DNA from 4 places in the Mitsuaria sp. TWR114 genome. Region 3 is predicted to be linked to each of the others. Evidence: riboswitches for the same ligand, from Rfam matches in the RefSeq annotation. Region 3 holds a riboswitch; each other region holds the start of a gene.
The links. Region 3 has a riboswitch for S-adenosylhomocysteine ahead of ahcY (adenosylhomocysteinase). Riboswitches for the same ligand answer to the same signal wherever they lie in the genome.

Region 1 (4,193 bases), on a different contig from region 3:
GACACCGGTGAGCGCCTGCCGGTGATCATCTCCGGCACGGTGACCGACGCGTCGGGCCGCATCCTGTCGGGTCAGACGGTGACGGCGTTCTGGCACTCGGTGCGCCACGCGCTGCCGCTGGCGATCGGCCTGAACTGTGCGCTCGGCGCGGCGCTGATGCGGCCCTACATCGAGGAACTGTCCAAGGCGGCCGGCGACACGCCGATCTCCTGCTACCCGAATGCCGGCCTGCCCAACCCGATGAGCGACACCGGCTTCGACGAGACGCCGGACGTCACCGGCCGGCTGGTGGGCGAGTTCGCCGCGGCCGGCTTCCTGAACATCGCCGGCGGCTGCTGCGGCACGACGCCCGACCACATCCGCGCGATCGCGCAGAAGGTCGCCGCCTACCGGCCGCGCCCGTGGGGCAGCAAGCTGTTCAGCGGACTGATCACTGAAGGCGTCTGATCCCTCCCTCTCCCTCTCCCACTTCGCGGGAGAGGGCGGGGGTGAGGGCCGGCGGGGCAGCGGCCAGGGCAGTCCACCTCAATAGAGCTTGAGCATCGCGTCCATGTGGACGCGCAGCCGGACTTCATGCGGCGCCAGACTGGCCGAGATCGCCTGCGCCGGCAAGCGCGTGTCGCGCAGCACCGGCACGGTCAGCGGCGAGCCGCTGCGGCCGATCAGCGCCGCCACCAGCGGTTCGCTCGCGCTGTGCCCGCGCTTGAGCACCATGCCCTCCTCGCCATTGGCCAGCCGGACCAGCGAGCCCGGCGGATAGAGGCCGATCGCCTTGATCAGCGCGGCGCCCGCCTCGTCGGGCTGCTGCAGCTCGTCCAGGTAGACCGCCCGCGCGGCCTGCGCCGCCGACAGCGCCCGGCGGTTGCGTCGCGGGCTCAATCGCGCGCCATAGACGTCGATGCGGCGCAGCAGGCGCGCCATCAACTCGCCGTCCGCGCGGCCGGCCAGCGGGCCCGGCCCGGCGTCGTGATGCAGGCGGACCGCGGCGAGCCAGGCCTCGTCGTCGACCCCGATCCCTTGCAGCGTGGCCGCCGCGCGGTCGCCATGGCCGGCCAGGGCCTCGCGCTGCGCCTGGGCCAGCGCCTCCGGCCGCAGCGCATGCTGGTCCTGCTGGGCGGCGCTGTCCAGGTTCATCGTCAGCGCCGCCAGGCCCAGCGTGCGCCGGCGGCCCTCGCTCCAGCCGAGCTGGCGGGTCGTCATCTCCGCCAGCACCAGCGACAGCAGCGCATGCCGCGCGCTGTACTGCAGCGGCTCCTGGCCGGCGTCGTGCACCAGCATCGCCAGCGAGGCATCGGGCTGCTGCGTCAGGCGCGACAGCACCGTGTCCAGCAGCTGCGCCAGGCGCAGGAGGAAGTCCGGCCGATGCGGATCGCGCAGCACCTGCTGCGCATGCCACTGCAAATCGGCCCAGATGGCGGTGTGCGCCGGCCCCGTCGCCGCCGGCAGGGGCATGGGCCGCGTGGGCTTGTACTCGGCCTTGGCATTGGCCAGCGCGGACAGCGAGGCCCCCTGCAGCATCATCGTGTCGAGCTTGTGGGCCAGGGCGCGCTGGTATTCGCGCGTCTCGTGCGCCTGGACCCAGGGCCCGCGCGCCAGCAGCTCGCGCACCTGCGGCGTGTCGGGCAGCGGATGCCCGGCGGCGAACAGCAGGTGCCCCGCCGCGTCGCGCAGCGAGAAGGTCAGCACCTGTCCCACGCGCAGGCTGTTTGAAGGAAGTTGGACCAGATCCACGTGGCCTTCCCGGCGACCGGACGTCGCCTCCTCGTTGTTGTCGTTGTCGGATGTCGCCGTGCCTGCGCCGGTTCCCTCCACCGCGGCACGCTGCGGGCGAGCATAGGTCCGCGCGAGGCTTCGGCAGGCATTCCGGCACGAACAAAGCAGGGCCGGACCGGTAGAATGCACGCCGTTTCCGCTGCCAGCAATGCCGCATTCGCGGCATCGGGGCGGCGGTGGTTTCCGAGGAGCGTTGCGACAGGTCCCGTCATCCGGGCGCCCGCCAGGCTCGGAACGGCGCGGTCGGACCCCGGGACCCCGCTGAACAACGACGCTCACCGTCCCGCCCCGCGCGGGGTTGCGGTGAGTTGCGCGGCCCCGTCTCGATCCAGCTTCCTCCAGCCTCGAAGAGCGCCGCCGCCATGTCCGCCCTCCCTCCCGCTTCCGACGCTTCCGACGCCAGCACCGCTCCGGGCCGCGCCGCCGTCCCCCCGATGAAGCTCTCCGGCCTGGAGCCGGTGGCCATCGGCGCCGGCACGCTGTTCGTCAACGTGGGCGAACGCACCAACGTCACCGGCTCCAAGGCCTTCGCGCGGATGATCCTGAATGGCGATTTCGAGCAGGCGCTGAGCGTCGCCCGCCAGCAGGTCGAGAACGGCGCCCAGGTCATCGACATCAACATGGACGAGGCCATGCTGGACAGCAAGGCCGCGATGGTGCGCTTCCTCAACCTGATCGCCTCCGAGCCCGAGATCGCGCGCGTGCCGATCATGATCGACTCGTCCAAGTGGGAGGTGATCGAGGCCGGGCTCAAGTGCATCCAGGGCAAGGGCATCGTCAACTCGATCTCGCTGAAGGAGGGCGAGACCGAGTTCCGCCGCCAGGCCAAGCTGATCCGCCGCTATGGCGCGGCCACCGTGGTGATGGCCTTCGACGAGACCGGCCAGGCCGATACCTACGAACGCAAGATCCAGATCTGCGAGCGCGCCTACCGGCTGCTGGTCGACGAGATCGGCTTCCCGCCCGAGGACATCATCTTCGACCCCAACATCTTCGCGATCGCCACCGGCATCGAGGAGCACAACAACTACGCGGTCGACTTCATCGAGGCCACGCGCTGGATCAAAGCGAACCTGCCCGGAGCGAAGGTCAGCGGCGGCGTGTCCAACGTGTCCTTCAGCTTCCGCGGCAACGAGCCGGTGCGGGAGGCCATCCACACGGTCTTCCTGTACCACGCGATCCAGGCGGGGATGGACATGGGCATCGTCAACGCCGGCATGGTCGGCGTCTATGACGAGATCCCCGCCGACCTGCGCGAGCGCGTCGAGGACGTGGTGCTGAACCGCCGCGAGGACGCAACCGAGCGGCTGCTCGAGGTGGCCGAGTCGGTCAAGGGCGCGGCCAAGGACGACAGCGCCAAGCTGGCCTGGCGCGCGGGCGACGTCGACGCGCGGCTGTCGCATGCGCTGATCCACGGCATCACCGATTTCATCGTCGAGGACACCGAGGAGGCCTGGCAGGGCATCCGCGCCAAGGGCGGCCGGCCGCTGCACGTGATCGAAGGCCCGCTGATGGCCGGCATGAATGTGGTCGGCGACCTGTTCGGCGCGGGCAAGATGTTCCTGCCGCAGGTGGTCAAGAGCGCGCGGGTGATGAAGTCCGCGGTGGCCCACCTGGTGCCCTACATCGAGGAGGAGAAGCGCCAGCTCGCCGCCGCCGGCGCCGACGTCCGCTCCAAGGGCAAGATCGTCATCGCCACGGTGAAGGGCGACGTGCACGACATCGGCAAGAACATCGTCACGGTGGTCCTGCAGTGCAACAACTTCGAGGTCGTGAACATGGGCGTGATGGTCCCGTGCCAGGACATCCTCGCCAAGGCCAAGGTCGAAGGCGCCGACATCATCGGGCTCTCGGGCCTGATCACGCCCAGCCTGGAGGAGATGCAGCACGTCGCCGCGGAGATGCAGCGCGACGACTACTTCCGCGTGAAGAAGATCCCGCTGCTGATCGGCGGCGCAACGACCAGCCGCGTGCACACGGCGGTCAAGATCTCGCCGCATTACGAAGGGCCGGTGGTCTACGTGCCCGACGCGTCGCGCTCGGTGGGCGTGTGCTCGGACCTGCTGTCCGATGAACGCGCCACGCGCTTCATCGACGAGCTGAAGTCCGATTACGAGAAGGTCCGCGAGCTGCACGCCAATAAGAAGCAGACGCCGCTGGTGACGCTGGCGCAGGCGCGTGCGAACAAGCAGCGCGCTGACTTCACGACCTACACCCCGCCGGCGCCGCGCTTCATCGGCCGGCGCCAGTTCCGCAACTACGACCTGGCCGAACTGGCGCAGTGCATCGACTGGGGCCCGTTCTTCCAGACCTGGGACCTGGCGGGGCCGTTCCCGGCCATCCTCAAGGACGAGGTCGTCGGCGCCGAGGCCCAGCGCGTCTTCAGCGACGGCAAGCGCATGCTGCAGCGGCTCATCGAA
Region 2 (4,193 bases), on a different contig from region 3:
AGCTCGGCGGCGTAGCGGAACTCGCCCGCCGTGGCCGTGCCGCTGGGCAGGTCGCCGCGCAGCGCGACGACGCGGCGGATGTCCTGCGCGCGGTAGGTCGCCAGGATCTCGGCGATGTTCTCGCGCGTGGAGCCGACGCAGGACAGGTGCGGCGCGGCGTCGAAGCCCTGCGACGCGATGTCGGCGACGGTCGACAGCGTCTTCTCGCGCGTGGAGCCGCCGGCGCCGTAGGTGACGCTGAAGTACTGCGGATTCACCGCGCGCAGTTCCTGCACGACGGTCTTGAGCTTCTCGGTGCCGACGGGCGTGTTGGGCGGGAAGAATTCGATGCTGACCGGCGTCGTCATGGTTGTTGGATCCAGATGAAGAATTCGGTGTTGCCGTCGCCACCGGTGACGGGGCTTTCGAACCAGCCCTTGACGACGAGGTCGCGCTTCTCGGCGGCGGCCACGGCCTGTTCCTTGACCACGGCGTACTGCGACTTGTCCTTGACGATGCCGTTCTTGTTCAAGGCCTTGGGGCCGAGCTCGAACTGCGGCTTGATCAGCAGCAGCGCCTGGCCTTGCGGCTTGAGCCAGCCGGCCACGTGCTTGATCGTGCCGATCATCGAGATGAAGCTCAGGTCGCCCACGACGAGGTCGAAAGGCTCGGCGGGCACATAGTCCTTCACGTGCATGCCTTCGAGGGCCGTCACGCGCGGGTCGGCCTTCAAGGTCTCGTGCAGCTGGCCGTGGCCGACGTCGATGCCGGTCACGTGCGCCGCGCCGGCCTTGAGCAGCACGTCGGTGAACCCGCCCGCGCTCTGGCCCATGTCCAGGGCCGAGAAACCGGCCACCGACACGCCGACCTTGGCCAGCGCACCCTCGAGCTTGAGCCCGCCGCGCGAGACGTAACGCAGTTCGGCATCGTTCGTCACGCGCATGGGGGTGGTCTCGGGCAGGTCCTCGCCGCACTTGCGCACGACGGTCCAGCCCTTGGGGCCTTCCCACTCGACCGCGCGTGCGTCGATCAGCCGCTGGGCAGCCGAGCGCGTGGGCGCCAGGCCAAGGGAAAGAAGCCGCTGATCAGCACGCATGGTCGGGTCTCGGTTCAGTCGACGGTCAGTCGATCAATAGCGGTAGGTGTCGGGCTTGTAGGGACCGGCCTTGCTGACGCCGATGTAGGCGGCCTGCTCGTCGGTCAGCTCGCTCAGCTGCGCGTTCAGCGTCTTGAGCTGCAGGCGCGCGACGTGCTCGTCCAGGTGCTTGGGCAGCACGTAGACCTGGCCCACGGCATAAGCGTCCTTGTGCGCGAACAGCTCGATCTGCGCGATGGTCTGGTTGGCGAAGCTCGAGGACATCACGTAGCTCGGGTGGCCGGTGCCGCAGCCCAGGTTCACGAGGCGGCCCTTGGCCAGCAGGATGATGCGCTTGCCGTCCGGGAAGATCACGTGGTCCACCTGCGGCTTGATCTCTTCCCACTCGTACTGCTCGAGCGAGGCGACGTCGATCTCGTTGTCGAAGTGACCGATGTTGCAGACGATCGCGTTGTGCTTCATCGCAGCCATGTGCTCGTGGCGGATCACGTTCTTGTTGCCGGTCGTGGTCACGAAGATGTCGGCCTTGTCGGCGGCGTATTCCATCGTCACGACGCGGAAGCCCTCCATCGCGGCCTGCAGCGCGCAGATCGGATCGATCTCGGTGACCCAGACCTGGGCCGACAGCGCGCGCATCGCCTGCGCCGAGCCCTTGCCCACGTCGCCGTAGCCGGCGATCACGGCGATCTTGCCGGCGACCATGACGTCGGTGGCGCGCTTGATGCCGTCCACCAGCGACTCGCGGCAGCCGTAGAGGTTGTCGAACTTGCTCTTGGTGACCGAGTCGTTGACGTTGATCGCGCGGAACAGCAGCGTGCCCTTGGCCGACATCTCCTTCAGGCGATGCACGCCGGTGGTCGTTTCCTCGGTCACGCCGATGATCTCGGCGCTCTTGCGGGTGTACCAGGTCGCGTCTTCGGCGATCTTCTTCCTGATCGCGGCGAACAGGATGCGCTCTTCCTCGCTACCCGGATTGGCCAGGACCGACAGGTCCTTCTCGGCCTTCTGGCCCAGGTGCATCAGCAGCGTCGCGTCGCCGCCGTCGTCCAGGATCATGTTGGGGCCTTCGCCCGCTTCGCCCTTGGCGCCGAACTCGAAGATGCGGTGGGTGTAGTCCCAGTAGTCTTCCAGCGTCTCGCCCTTGTAGGCGAAGACGGGGGTGCCGACGGCGACCAGCGCGGCGGCGGCGTGGTCCTGCGTCGAGAAGATGTTGCACGAGGCCCAGCGGACTTCGGCGCCCAGCGCCTGCAGCGTCTCGACCAGCACGGCGGTCTGGATCGTCATGTGCAGCGAGCCGGTGATGCGCGCGCCCTTGAGCGGCTGGGCCGCGGCGTATTCCTCACGGATCGCCATCAGCGCGGGCATCTCGCTCTCGGCGATCTTGATCTCCTTGCGGCCCCAGTCGGCCAGCGACAGGTCTTTGATCAGGTACTGGTCTTGGGCCAGCGGCTTCAGTTGGGCGTTCATGCGGACTCCTGCGAGGAAGGGCCGTCGACGCCAGCGATCAGGACATGGGGAGAAGTGGGGAGGGCACTTGCCGCTCGGTCCTCACCCGGCCTGCGAAGGGTCGACGGGTGAGCGCGGTTGCCATGGCCGCGGGCACGTCGCCGCGCGGCGGTTCCGAGCCTGGCCTCGATGGGATGGGAGGTCGCAACGCTCCTCGGAACAGGGCGCGATTGTAGACATGTTCCGTTCGACGGCTTGATGACAGCGTCACGGTCGGGGCCACAATCGCCCCTTATGCGAACGATCCCCCCGCTCAGCGACTGTCCCCGCGCGGCCTGGCTCCCCCTGCGCGGGGTGCTGACCGACATCGACGACACCCTGACGGCCGAGGGCGACATCGCCCCCGCCGCGCTGGCGGCCCTGCATCGGCTGCAGGGCGCCGGCGTCCCGGTCATCGCGATCACCGGCCGGCCCGCGGGCTGGAGCGCGCCCTTCGCGTTGGACCGGCCCCTGCGGGGGATCGTGGCGGAGAACGGCGGGGTGCTGCTGCACCGGGAGAACGACGCGCTGGTCACCGAGTTCGCCCAGGACGACGCGACGCGACGGGAGAACTTCGCGCGTCTGCAGGCCTGCGCGGGGGCGATCGTGGCGACGGTGCCGGGCGCCCAGCTGGCGCGCGACAGCGCGGGGCGGCTGACCGACATCGCGGTCGACCACAGCGAATTCACGCGGCTGGACGACGACGCGATCGCCGCCGTCTGCGACCTGATGCGCGCCCATGGGCTGGTGGCGACGGTGAGCTCGATCCACGTCAACGGCTGGATCGGGGAACACAGCAAGTGGACCGCCGCCCAGTGGGCGGTGAAGCGGCTGACCGGGCGAGCGTTCGATCCGCGGGAGTGGGTCTATGTCGGCGACTCGACGAATGACCAGCTGATGTTCGAGCGGGTGCCCCTGTCGGTGGGGGTGGCCAACATCGCGCGTTTCCTGCCGATGCTGGATCACCCGCCGGCCTACGTCACCGCCAGCGAGCGCGGCGACGGTTTCGCGGAAGTGGCCCGCGCCTTGCTGGCCGCGGCCGGCTGAGGGCGGGTCGGCGCGTCCTCGACGGCCGGGACGCGCGGCCGGGGCTGGCGCCCTTCGACCGGATCCCAGGCATGCCGCCCGACCAGCGCCGACACTCCCGGCCAGTCATGCCCGCGCGGCAGCACCCGCGCCAGGCTCGCATGGCTGACGCGTCCGCCGACGGCCACGAGCCGCTCCGCCACCTCGATGCGCCGGCGCCGCAGCCGCGGCAGCAGCCAGCGGTTGGTCGGGCGCTCGCGCAGCACGCTGGGATGCGGCATGCAGCGGTGCTCCGCCATCAGCAGGTGGCGCAGCAGCACCTCCAGTCCGAACGGGTCGAGGTGGCGCCAGTCGGTGCTCAGCCGCGCCAGCGCGAAGCGCAGGTTGGCCTGGGCGTCGGAACGCGCGACATGGAAACGGTTCTGGCCAGTCATGAACATCGGGGCCTCCGATCGGGGGAGATCGATGCGCCCGCGCGGCAAGCGCGGCGCCTGTCCTGGATGTCGGCGGGCGCGCGGGGGTTCTGAAGCCCGAGGATGTCCCCAAAAACGTCACGAAACGCAAACGCCCCTCGACCTGAGGGGGGCCTCGTCGGAGGGAGGCGAGA
Region 3 (4,193 bases):
CCGTCGCCACCGGTGACGGGGCTTTCGAACCAGCCCTTGACGACGAGGTCGCGCTTCTCGGCGGCGGCCACGGCCTGTTCCTTGACCACGGCGTACTGCGACTTGTCCTTGACGATGCCGTTCTTGTTCAAGGCCTTGGGGCCGAGCTCGAACTGCGGCTTGATCAGCAGCAGCGCCTGGCCTTGCGGCTTGAGCCAGCCGGCCACGTGCTTGATCGTGCCGATCATCGAGATGAAGCTCAGGTCGCCCACGACGAGGTCGAAAGGCTCGGCGGGCACATAGTCCTTCACGTGCATGCCTTCGAGGGCCGTCACGCGCGGGTCGGCCTTCAAGGTCTCGTGCAGCTGGCCGTGGCCGACGTCGATGCCGGTCACGTGCGCCGCGCCGGCCTTGAGCAGCACGTCGGTGAACCCGCCCGCGCTCTGGCCCATGTCCAGGGCCGAGAAACCGGCCACCGACACGCCGACCTTGGCCAGCGCACCCTCGAGCTTGAGCCCGCCGCGCGAGACGTAACGCAGTTCGGCATCGTTCGTCACGCGCATGGGGGTGGTCTCGGGCAGGTCCTCGCCGCACTTGCGCACGACGGTCCAGCCCTTGGGGCCTTCCCACTCGACCGCGCGTGCGTCGATCAGCCGCTGGGCAGCCGAGCGCGTGGGCGCCAGGCCAAGGGAAAGAAGCCGCTGATCAGCACGCATGGTCGGGTCTCGGTTCAGTCGACGGTCAGTCGATCAATAGCGGTAGGTGTCGGGCTTGTAGGGACCGGCCTTGCTGACGCCGATGTAGGCGGCCTGCTCGTCGGTCAGCTCGCTCAGCTGCGCGTTCAGCGTCTTGAGCTGCAGGCGCGCGACGTGCTCGTCCAGGTGCTTGGGCAGCACGTAGACCTGGCCCACGGCATAAGCGTCCTTGTGCGCGAACAGCTCGATCTGCGCGATGGTCTGGTTGGCGAAGCTCGAGGACATCACGTAGCTCGGGTGGCCGGTGCCGCAGCCCAGGTTCACGAGGCGGCCCTTGGCCAGCAGGATGATGCGCTTGCCGTCCGGGAAGATCACGTGGTCCACCTGCGGCTTGATCTCTTCCCACTCGTACTGCTCGAGCGAGGCGACGTCGATCTCGTTGTCGAAGTGACCGATGTTGCAGACGATCGCGTTGTGCTTCATCGCAGCCATGTGCTCGTGGCGGATCACGTTCTTGTTGCCGGTCGTGGTCACGAAGATGTCGGCCTTGTCGGCGGCGTATTCCATCGTCACGACGCGGAAGCCCTCCATCGCGGCCTGCAGCGCGCAGATCGGATCGATCTCGGTGACCCAGACCTGGGCCGACAGCGCGCGCATCGCCTGCGCCGAGCCCTTGCCCACGTCGCCGTAGCCGGCGATCACGGCGATCTTGCCGGCGACCATGACGTCGGTGGCGCGCTTGATGCCGTCCACCAGCGACTCGCGGCAGCCGTAGAGGTTGTCGAACTTGCTCTTGGTGACCGAGTCGTTGACGTTGATCGCGCGGAACAGCAGCGTGCCCTTGGCCGACATCTCCTTCAGGCGATGCACGCCGGTGGTCGTTTCCTCGGTCACGCCGATGATCTCGGCGCTCTTGCGGGTGTACCAGGTCGCGTCTTCGGCGATCTTCTTCCTGATCGCGGCGAACAGGATGCGCTCTTCCTCGCTACCCGGATTGGCCAGGACCGACAGGTCCTTCTCGGCCTTCTGGCCCAGGTGCATCAGCAGCGTCGCGTCGCCGCCGTCGTCCAGGATCATGTTGGGGCCTTCGCCCGCTTCGCCCTTGGCGCCGAACTCGAAGATGCGGTGGGTGTAGTCCCAGTAGTCTTCCAGCGTCTCGCCCTTGTAGGCGAAGACGGGGGTGCCGACGGCGACCAGCGCGGCGGCGGCGTGGTCCTGCGTCGAGAAGATGTTGCACGAGGCCCAGCGGACTTCGGCGCCCAGCGCCTGCAGCGTCTCGACCAGCACGGCGGTCTGGATCGTCATGTGCAGCGAGCCGGTGATGCGCGCGCCCTTGAGCGGCTGGGCCGCGGCGTATTCCTCACGGATCGCCATCAGCGCGGGCATCTCGCTCTCGGCGATCTTGATCTCCTTGCGGCCCCAGTCGGCCAGCGACAGGTCTTTGATCAGGTACTGGTCTTGGGCCAGCGGCTTCAGTTGGGCGTTCATGCGGACTCCTGCGAGGAAGGGCCGTCGACGCCAGCGATCAGGACATGGGGAGAAGTGGGGAGGGCACTTGCCGCTCGGTCCTCACCCGGCCTGCGAAGGGTCGACGGGTGAGCGCGGTTGCCATGGCCGCGGGCACGTCGCCGCGCGGCGGTTCCGAGCCTGGCCTCGATGGGATGGGAGGTCGCAACGCTCCTCGGAACAGGGCGCGATTGTAGACATGTTCCGTTCGACGGCTTGATGACAGCGTCACGGTCGGGGCCACAATCGCCCCTTATGCGAACGATCCCCCCGCTCAGCGACTGTCCCCGCGCGGCCTGGCTCCCCCTGCGCGGGGTGCTGACCGACATCGACGACACCCTGACGGCCGAGGGCGACATCGCCCCCGCCGCGCTGGCGGCCCTGCATCGGCTGCAGGGCGCCGGCGTCCCGGTCATCGCGATCACCGGCCGGCCCGCGGGCTGGAGCGCGCCCTTCGCGTTGGACCGGCCCCTGCGGGGGATCGTGGCGGAGAACGGCGGGGTGCTGCTGCACCGGGAGAACGACGCGCTGGTCACCGAGTTCGCCCAGGACGACGCGACGCGACGGGAGAACTTCGCGCGTCTGCAGGCCTGCGCGGGGGCGATCGTGGCGACGGTGCCGGGCGCCCAGCTGGCGCGCGACAGCGCGGGGCGGCTGACCGACATCGCGGTCGACCACAGCGAATTCACGCGGCTGGACGACGACGCGATCGCCGCCGTCTGCGACCTGATGCGCGCCCATGGGCTGGTGGCGACGGTGAGCTCGATCCACGTCAACGGCTGGATCGGGGAACACAGCAAGTGGACCGCCGCCCAGTGGGCGGTGAAGCGGCTGACCGGGCGAGCGTTCGATCCGCGGGAGTGGGTCTATGTCGGCGACTCGACGAATGACCAGCTGATGTTCGAGCGGGTGCCCCTGTCGGTGGGGGTGGCCAACATCGCGCGTTTCCTGCCGATGCTGGATCACCCGCCGGCCTACGTCACCGCCAGCGAGCGCGGCGACGGTTTCGCGGAAGTGGCCCGCGCCTTGCTGGCCGCGGCCGGCTGAGGGCGGGTCGGCGCGTCCTCGACGGCCGGGACGCGCGGCCGGGGCTGGCGCCCTTCGACCGGATCCCAGGCATGCCGCCCGACCAGCGCCGACACTCCCGGCCAGTCATGCCCGCGCGGCAGCACCCGCGCCAGGCTCGCATGGCTGACGCGTCCGCCGACGGCCACGAGCCGCTCCGCCACCTCGATGCGCCGGCGCCGCAGCCGCGGCAGCAGCCAGCGGTTGGTCGGGCGCTCGCGCAGCACGCTGGGATGCGGCATGCAGCGGTGCTCCGCCATCAGCAGGTGGCGCAGCAGCACCTCCAGTCCGAACGGGTCGAGGTGGCGCCAGTCGGTGCTCAGCCGCGCCAGCGCGAAGCGCAGGTTGGCCTGGGCGTCGGAACGCGCGACATGGAAACGGTTCTGGCCAGTCATGAACATCGGGGCCTCCGATCGGGGGAGATCGATGCGCCCGCGCGGCAAGCGCGGCGCCTGTCCTGGATGTCGGCGGGCGCGCGGGGGTTCTGAAGCCCGAGGATGTCCCCAAAAACGTCACGAAACGCAAACGCCCCTCGACCTGAGGGGGGCCTCGTCGGAGGGAGGCGAGACCCCCGAACGTGGACGGGGCCGCCGGAAAAAGCGAAGGGCCGCGCGAGGCGGCCCTTCCGGGTGGGGGTGAGGCGTCAGCCGGCCTCGGGGTGGCGGGCCTTCCAGGCGCGCATCGCTTGCCGGTAGCGGTCCATCGCCAGGTCGTGCAGGTCGAAGATGCACGGGTCGCAGCCGTTGCCGCAGCAGGCGTCGATGTCCGGCTGCACGGGCGGCTGGGGCATCGGGTCGTCGGCCTCGAGCGAGGCCGGCGCCGCGGCGGGGTCGGGCAGGGCGGTGGTCATGACCGGGAGGCTCCGCGAGGGCTTCGGCCCCCGCGGCGCACGCTCAGCGACGGACCGGCGGCGGTCCCGAGTGGGCCGAGCGCTGCAGGTGACGGAAG
Region 4 (4,193 bases), on a different contig from region 3:
CGCGCTTCTCGGCGGCGGCCACGGCCTGTTCCTTGACCACGGCGTACTGCGACTTGTCCTTGACGATGCCGTTCTTGTTCAAGGCCTTGGGGCCGAGCTCGAACTGCGGCTTGATCAGCAGCAGCGCCTGGCCTTGCGGCTTGAGCCAGCCGGCCACGTGCTTGATCGTGCCGATCATCGAGATGAAGCTCAGGTCGCCCACGACGAGGTCGAAAGGCTCGGCGGGCACATAGTCCTTCACGTGCATGCCTTCGAGGGCCGTCACGCGCGGGTCGGCCTTCAAGGTCTCGTGCAGCTGGCCGTGGCCGACGTCGATGCCGGTCACGTGCGCCGCGCCGGCCTTGAGCAGCACGTCGGTGAACCCGCCCGCGCTCTGGCCCATGTCCAGGGCCGAGAAACCGGCCACCGACACGCCGACCTTGGCCAGCGCACCCTCGAGCTTGAGCCCGCCGCGCGAGACGTAACGCAGTTCGGCATCGTTCGTCACGCGCATGGGGGTGGTCTCGGGCAGGTCCTCGCCGCACTTGCGCACGACGGTCCAGCCCTTGGGGCCTTCCCACTCGACCGCGCGTGCGTCGATCAGCCGCTGGGCAGCCGAGCGCGTGGGCGCCAGGCCAAGGGAAAGAAGCCGCTGATCAGCACGCATGGTCGGGTCTCGGTTCAGTCGACGGTCAGTCGATCAATAGCGGTAGGTGTCGGGCTTGTAGGGACCGGCCTTGCTGACGCCGATGTAGGCGGCCTGCTCGTCGGTCAGCTCGCTCAGCTGCGCGTTCAGCGTCTTGAGCTGCAGGCGCGCGACGTGCTCGTCCAGGTGCTTGGGCAGCACGTAGACCTGGCCCACGGCATAAGCGTCCTTGTGCGCGAACAGCTCGATCTGCGCGATGGTCTGGTTGGCGAAGCTCGAGGACATCACGTAGCTCGGGTGGCCGGTGCCGCAGCCCAGGTTCACGAGGCGGCCCTTGGCCAGCAGGATGATGCGCTTGCCGTCCGGGAAGATCACGTGGTCCACCTGCGGCTTGATCTCTTCCCACTCGTACTGCTCGAGCGAGGCGACGTCGATCTCGTTGTCGAAGTGACCGATGTTGCAGACGATCGCGTTGTGCTTCATCGCAGCCATGTGCTCGTGGCGGATCACGTTCTTGTTGCCGGTCGTGGTCACGAAGATGTCGGCCTTGTCGGCGGCGTATTCCATCGTCACGACGCGGAAGCCCTCCATCGCGGCCTGCAGCGCGCAGATCGGATCGATCTCGGTGACCCAGACCTGGGCCGACAGCGCGCGCATCGCCTGCGCCGAGCCCTTGCCCACGTCGCCGTAGCCGGCGATCACGGCGATCTTGCCGGCGACCATGACGTCGGTGGCGCGCTTGATGCCGTCCACCAGCGACTCGCGGCAGCCGTAGAGGTTGTCGAACTTGCTCTTGGTGACCGAGTCGTTGACGTTGATCGCGCGGAACAGCAGCGTGCCCTTGGCCGACATCTCCTTCAGGCGATGCACGCCGGTGGTCGTTTCCTCGGTCACGCCGATGATCTCGGCGCTCTTGCGGGTGTACCAGGTCGCGTCTTCGGCGATCTTCTTCCTGATCGCGGCGAACAGGATGCGCTCTTCCTCGCTACCCGGATTGGCCAGGACCGACAGGTCCTTCTCGGCCTTCTGGCCCAGGTGCATCAGCAGCGTCGCGTCGCCGCCGTCGTCCAGGATCATGTTGGGGCCTTCGCCCGCTTCGCCCTTGGCGCCGAACTCGAAGATGCGGTGGGTGTAGTCCCAGTAGTCTTCCAGCGTCTCGCCCTTGTAGGCGAAGACGGGGGTGCCGACGGCGACCAGCGCGGCGGCGGCGTGGTCCTGCGTCGAGAAGATGTTGCACGAGGCCCAGCGGACTTCGGCGCCCAGCGCCTGCAGCGTCTCGACCAGCACGGCGGTCTGGATCGTCATGTGCAGCGAGCCGGTGATGCGCGCGCCCTTGAGCGGCTGGGCCGCGGCGTATTCCTCACGGATCGCCATCAGCGCGGGCATCTCGCTCTCGGCGATCTTGATCTCCTTGCGGCCCCAGTCGGCCAGCGACAGGTCTTTGATCAGGTACTGGTCTTGGGCCAGCGGCTTCAGTTGGGCGTTCATGCGGACTCCTGCGAGGAAGGGCCGTCGACGCCAGCGATCAGGACATGGGGAGAAGTGGGGAGGGCACTTGCCGCTCGGTCCTCACCCGGCCTGCGAAGGGTCGACGGGTGAGCGCGGTTGCCATGGCCGCGGGCACGTCGCCGCGCGGCGGTTCCGAGCCTGGCCTCGATGGGATGGGAGGTCGCAACGCTCCTCGGAACAGGGCGCGATTGTAGACATGTTCCGTTCGACGGCTTGATGACAGCGTCACGGTCGGGGCCACAATCGCCCCTTATGCGAACGATCCCCCCGCTCAGCGACTGTCCCCGCGCGGCCTGGCTCCCCCTGCGCGGGGTGCTGACCGACATCGACGACACCCTGACGGCCGAGGGCGACATCGCCCCCGCCGCGCTGGCGGCCCTGCATCGGCTGCAGGGCGCCGGCGTCCCGGTCATCGCGATCACCGGCCGGCCCGCGGGCTGGAGCGCGCCCTTCGCGTTGGACCGGCCCCTGCGGGGGATCGTGGCGGAGAACGGCGGGGTGCTGCTGCACCGGGAGAACGACGCGCTGGTCACCGAGTTCGCCCAGGACGACGCGACGCGACGGGAGAACTTCGCGCGTCTGCAGGCCTGCGCGGGGGCGATCGTGGCGACGGTGCCGGGCGCCCAGCTGGCGCGCGACAGCGCGGGGCGGCTGACCGACATCGCGGTCGACCACAGCGAATTCACGCGGCTGGACGACGACGCGATCGCCGCCGTCTGCGACCTGATGCGCGCCCATGGGCTGGTGGCGACGGTGAGCTCGATCCACGTCAACGGCTGGATCGGGGAACACAGCAAGTGGACCGCCGCCCAGTGGGCGGTGAAGCGGCTGACCGGGCGAGCGTTCGATCCGCGGGAGTGGGTCTATGTCGGCGACTCGACGAATGACCAGCTGATGTTCGAGCGGGTGCCCCTGTCGGTGGGGGTGGCCAACATCGCGCGTTTCCTGCCGATGCTGGATCACCCGCCGGCCTACGTCACCGCCAGCGAGCGCGGCGACGGTTTCGCGGAAGTGGCCCGCGCCTTGCTGGCCGCGGCCGGCTGAGGGCGGGTCGGCGCGTCCTCGACGGCCGGGACGCGCGGCCGGGGCTGGCGCCCTTCGACCGGATCCCAGGCATGCCGCCCGACCAGCGCCGACACTCCCGGCCAGTCATGCCCGCGCGGCAGCACCCGCGCCAGGCTCGCATGGCTGACGCGTCCGCCGACGGCCACGAGCCGCTCCGCCACCTCGATGCGCCGGCGCCGCAGCCGCGGCAGCAGCCAGCGGTTGGTCGGGCGCTCGCGCAGCACGCTGGGATGCGGCATGCAGCGGTGCTCCGCCATCAGCAGGTGGCGCAGCAGCACCTCCAGTCCGAACGGGTCGAGGTGGCGCCAGTCGGTGCTCAGCCGCGCCAGCGCGAAGCGCAGGTTGGCCTGGGCGTCGGAACGCGCGACATGGAAACGGTTCTGGCCAGTCATGAACATCGGGGCCTCCGATCGGGGGAGATCGATGCGCCCGCGCGGCAAGCGCGGCGCCTGTCCTGGATGTCGGCGGGCGCGCGGGGGTTCTGAAGCCCGAGGATGTCCCCAAAAACGTCACGAAACGCAAACGCCCCTCGACCTGAGGGGGGCCTCGTCGGAGGGAGGCGAGACCCCCGAACGTGGACGGGGCCGCCGGAAAAAGCGAAGGGCCGCGCGAGGCGGCCCTTCCGGGTGGGGGTGAGGCGTCAGCCGGCCTCGGGGTGGCGGGCCTTCCAGGCGCGCATCGCTTGCCGGTAGCGGTCCATCGCCAGGTCGTGCAGGTCGAAGATGCACGGGTCGCAGCCGTTGCCGCAGCAGGCGTCGATGTCCGGCTGCACGGGCGGCTGGGGCATCGGGTCGTCGGCCTCGAGCGAGGCCGGCGCCGCGGCGGGGTCGGGCAGGGCGGTGGTCATGACCGGGAGGCTCCGCGAGGGCTTCGGCCCCCGCGGCGCACGCTCAGCGACGGACCGGCGGCGGTCCCGAGTGGGCCGAGCGCTGCAGGTGACGGAAGGTGATCCGGCCCTTGGTCAGGTCGTAGGGCGACATCTCCAAGGAGACGG

Region 1: linked by a shared signal. The riboswitch ahead of metH (methionine synthase) and the one ahead of ahcY (adenosylhomocysteinase) in region 3 are both predicted to bind S-adenosylhomocysteine.
Region 2: linked by a shared signal. The riboswitch ahead of ahcY (adenosylhomocysteinase) and the one ahead of ahcY (adenosylhomocysteinase) in region 3 are both predicted to bind S-adenosylhomocysteine.
Region 4: linked by a shared signal. The riboswitch ahead of ahcY (adenosylhomocysteinase) and the one ahead of ahcY (adenosylhomocysteinase) in region 3 are both predicted to bind S-adenosylhomocysteine.

The regions. Positions count from the first base shown of each region.
Region 1 is NZ_VOSR01001101.1:4,678-8,870, reverse strand. It holds gene FUT87_RS27780 (homocysteine S-methyltransferase family protein) at 1-447, shown strand, start outside; gene FUT87_RS27775 (HD-GYP domain-containing protein) at 526-1,731, opposite strand; S-adenosyl-L-homocysteine riboswitch at 1,953-2,057, shown strand; gene metH (methionine synthase) at 2,208-4,193, shown strand, end outside.
Region 2 is NZ_VOSR01000011.1:13,355-17,547, reverse strand. It holds gene metF (methylenetetrahydrofolate reductase [NAD(P)H]) at 1-347, opposite strand, end outside; gene FUT87_RS00780 (TlyA family RNA methyltransferase) at 344-1,075, opposite strand; gene ahcY (adenosylhomocysteinase) at 1,109-2,542, opposite strand; S-adenosyl-L-homocysteine riboswitch at 2,645-2,743, opposite strand; gene FUT87_RS00770 (HAD family hydrolase) at 2,816-3,607, shown strand; gene FUT87_RS00765 (hypothetical protein) at 3,535-4,026, opposite strand.
Region 3 is NZ_VOSR01000064.1:4,689-8,881, reverse strand. It holds gene FUT87_RS03750 (TlyA family RNA methyltransferase) at 1-695, opposite strand, end outside; gene ahcY (adenosylhomocysteinase) at 729-2,162, opposite strand; S-adenosyl-L-homocysteine riboswitch at 2,265-2,363, opposite strand; gene FUT87_RS03740 (HAD family hydrolase) at 2,436-3,227, shown strand; gene FUT87_RS03735 (hypothetical protein) at 3,155-3,646, opposite strand; gene FUT87_RS03730 (oxidoreductase-like domain-containing protein) at 3,889-4,095, opposite strand; gene infA (translation initiation factor IF-1) at 4,139-4,193, opposite strand, start outside.
Region 4 is NZ_VOSR01000022.1:2,474-6,666, reverse strand. It holds gene FUT87_RS01250 (TlyA family RNA methyltransferase) at 1-646, opposite strand, end outside; gene ahcY (adenosylhomocysteinase) at 680-2,113, opposite strand; S-adenosyl-L-homocysteine riboswitch at 2,216-2,314, opposite strand; gene FUT87_RS01240 (HAD family hydrolase) at 2,387-3,178, shown strand; gene FUT87_RS01235 (hypothetical protein) at 3,106-3,597, opposite strand; gene FUT87_RS01230 (oxidoreductase-like domain-containing protein) at 3,840-4,046, opposite strand; gene infA (translation initiation factor IF-1) at 4,090-4,193, opposite strand, start outside.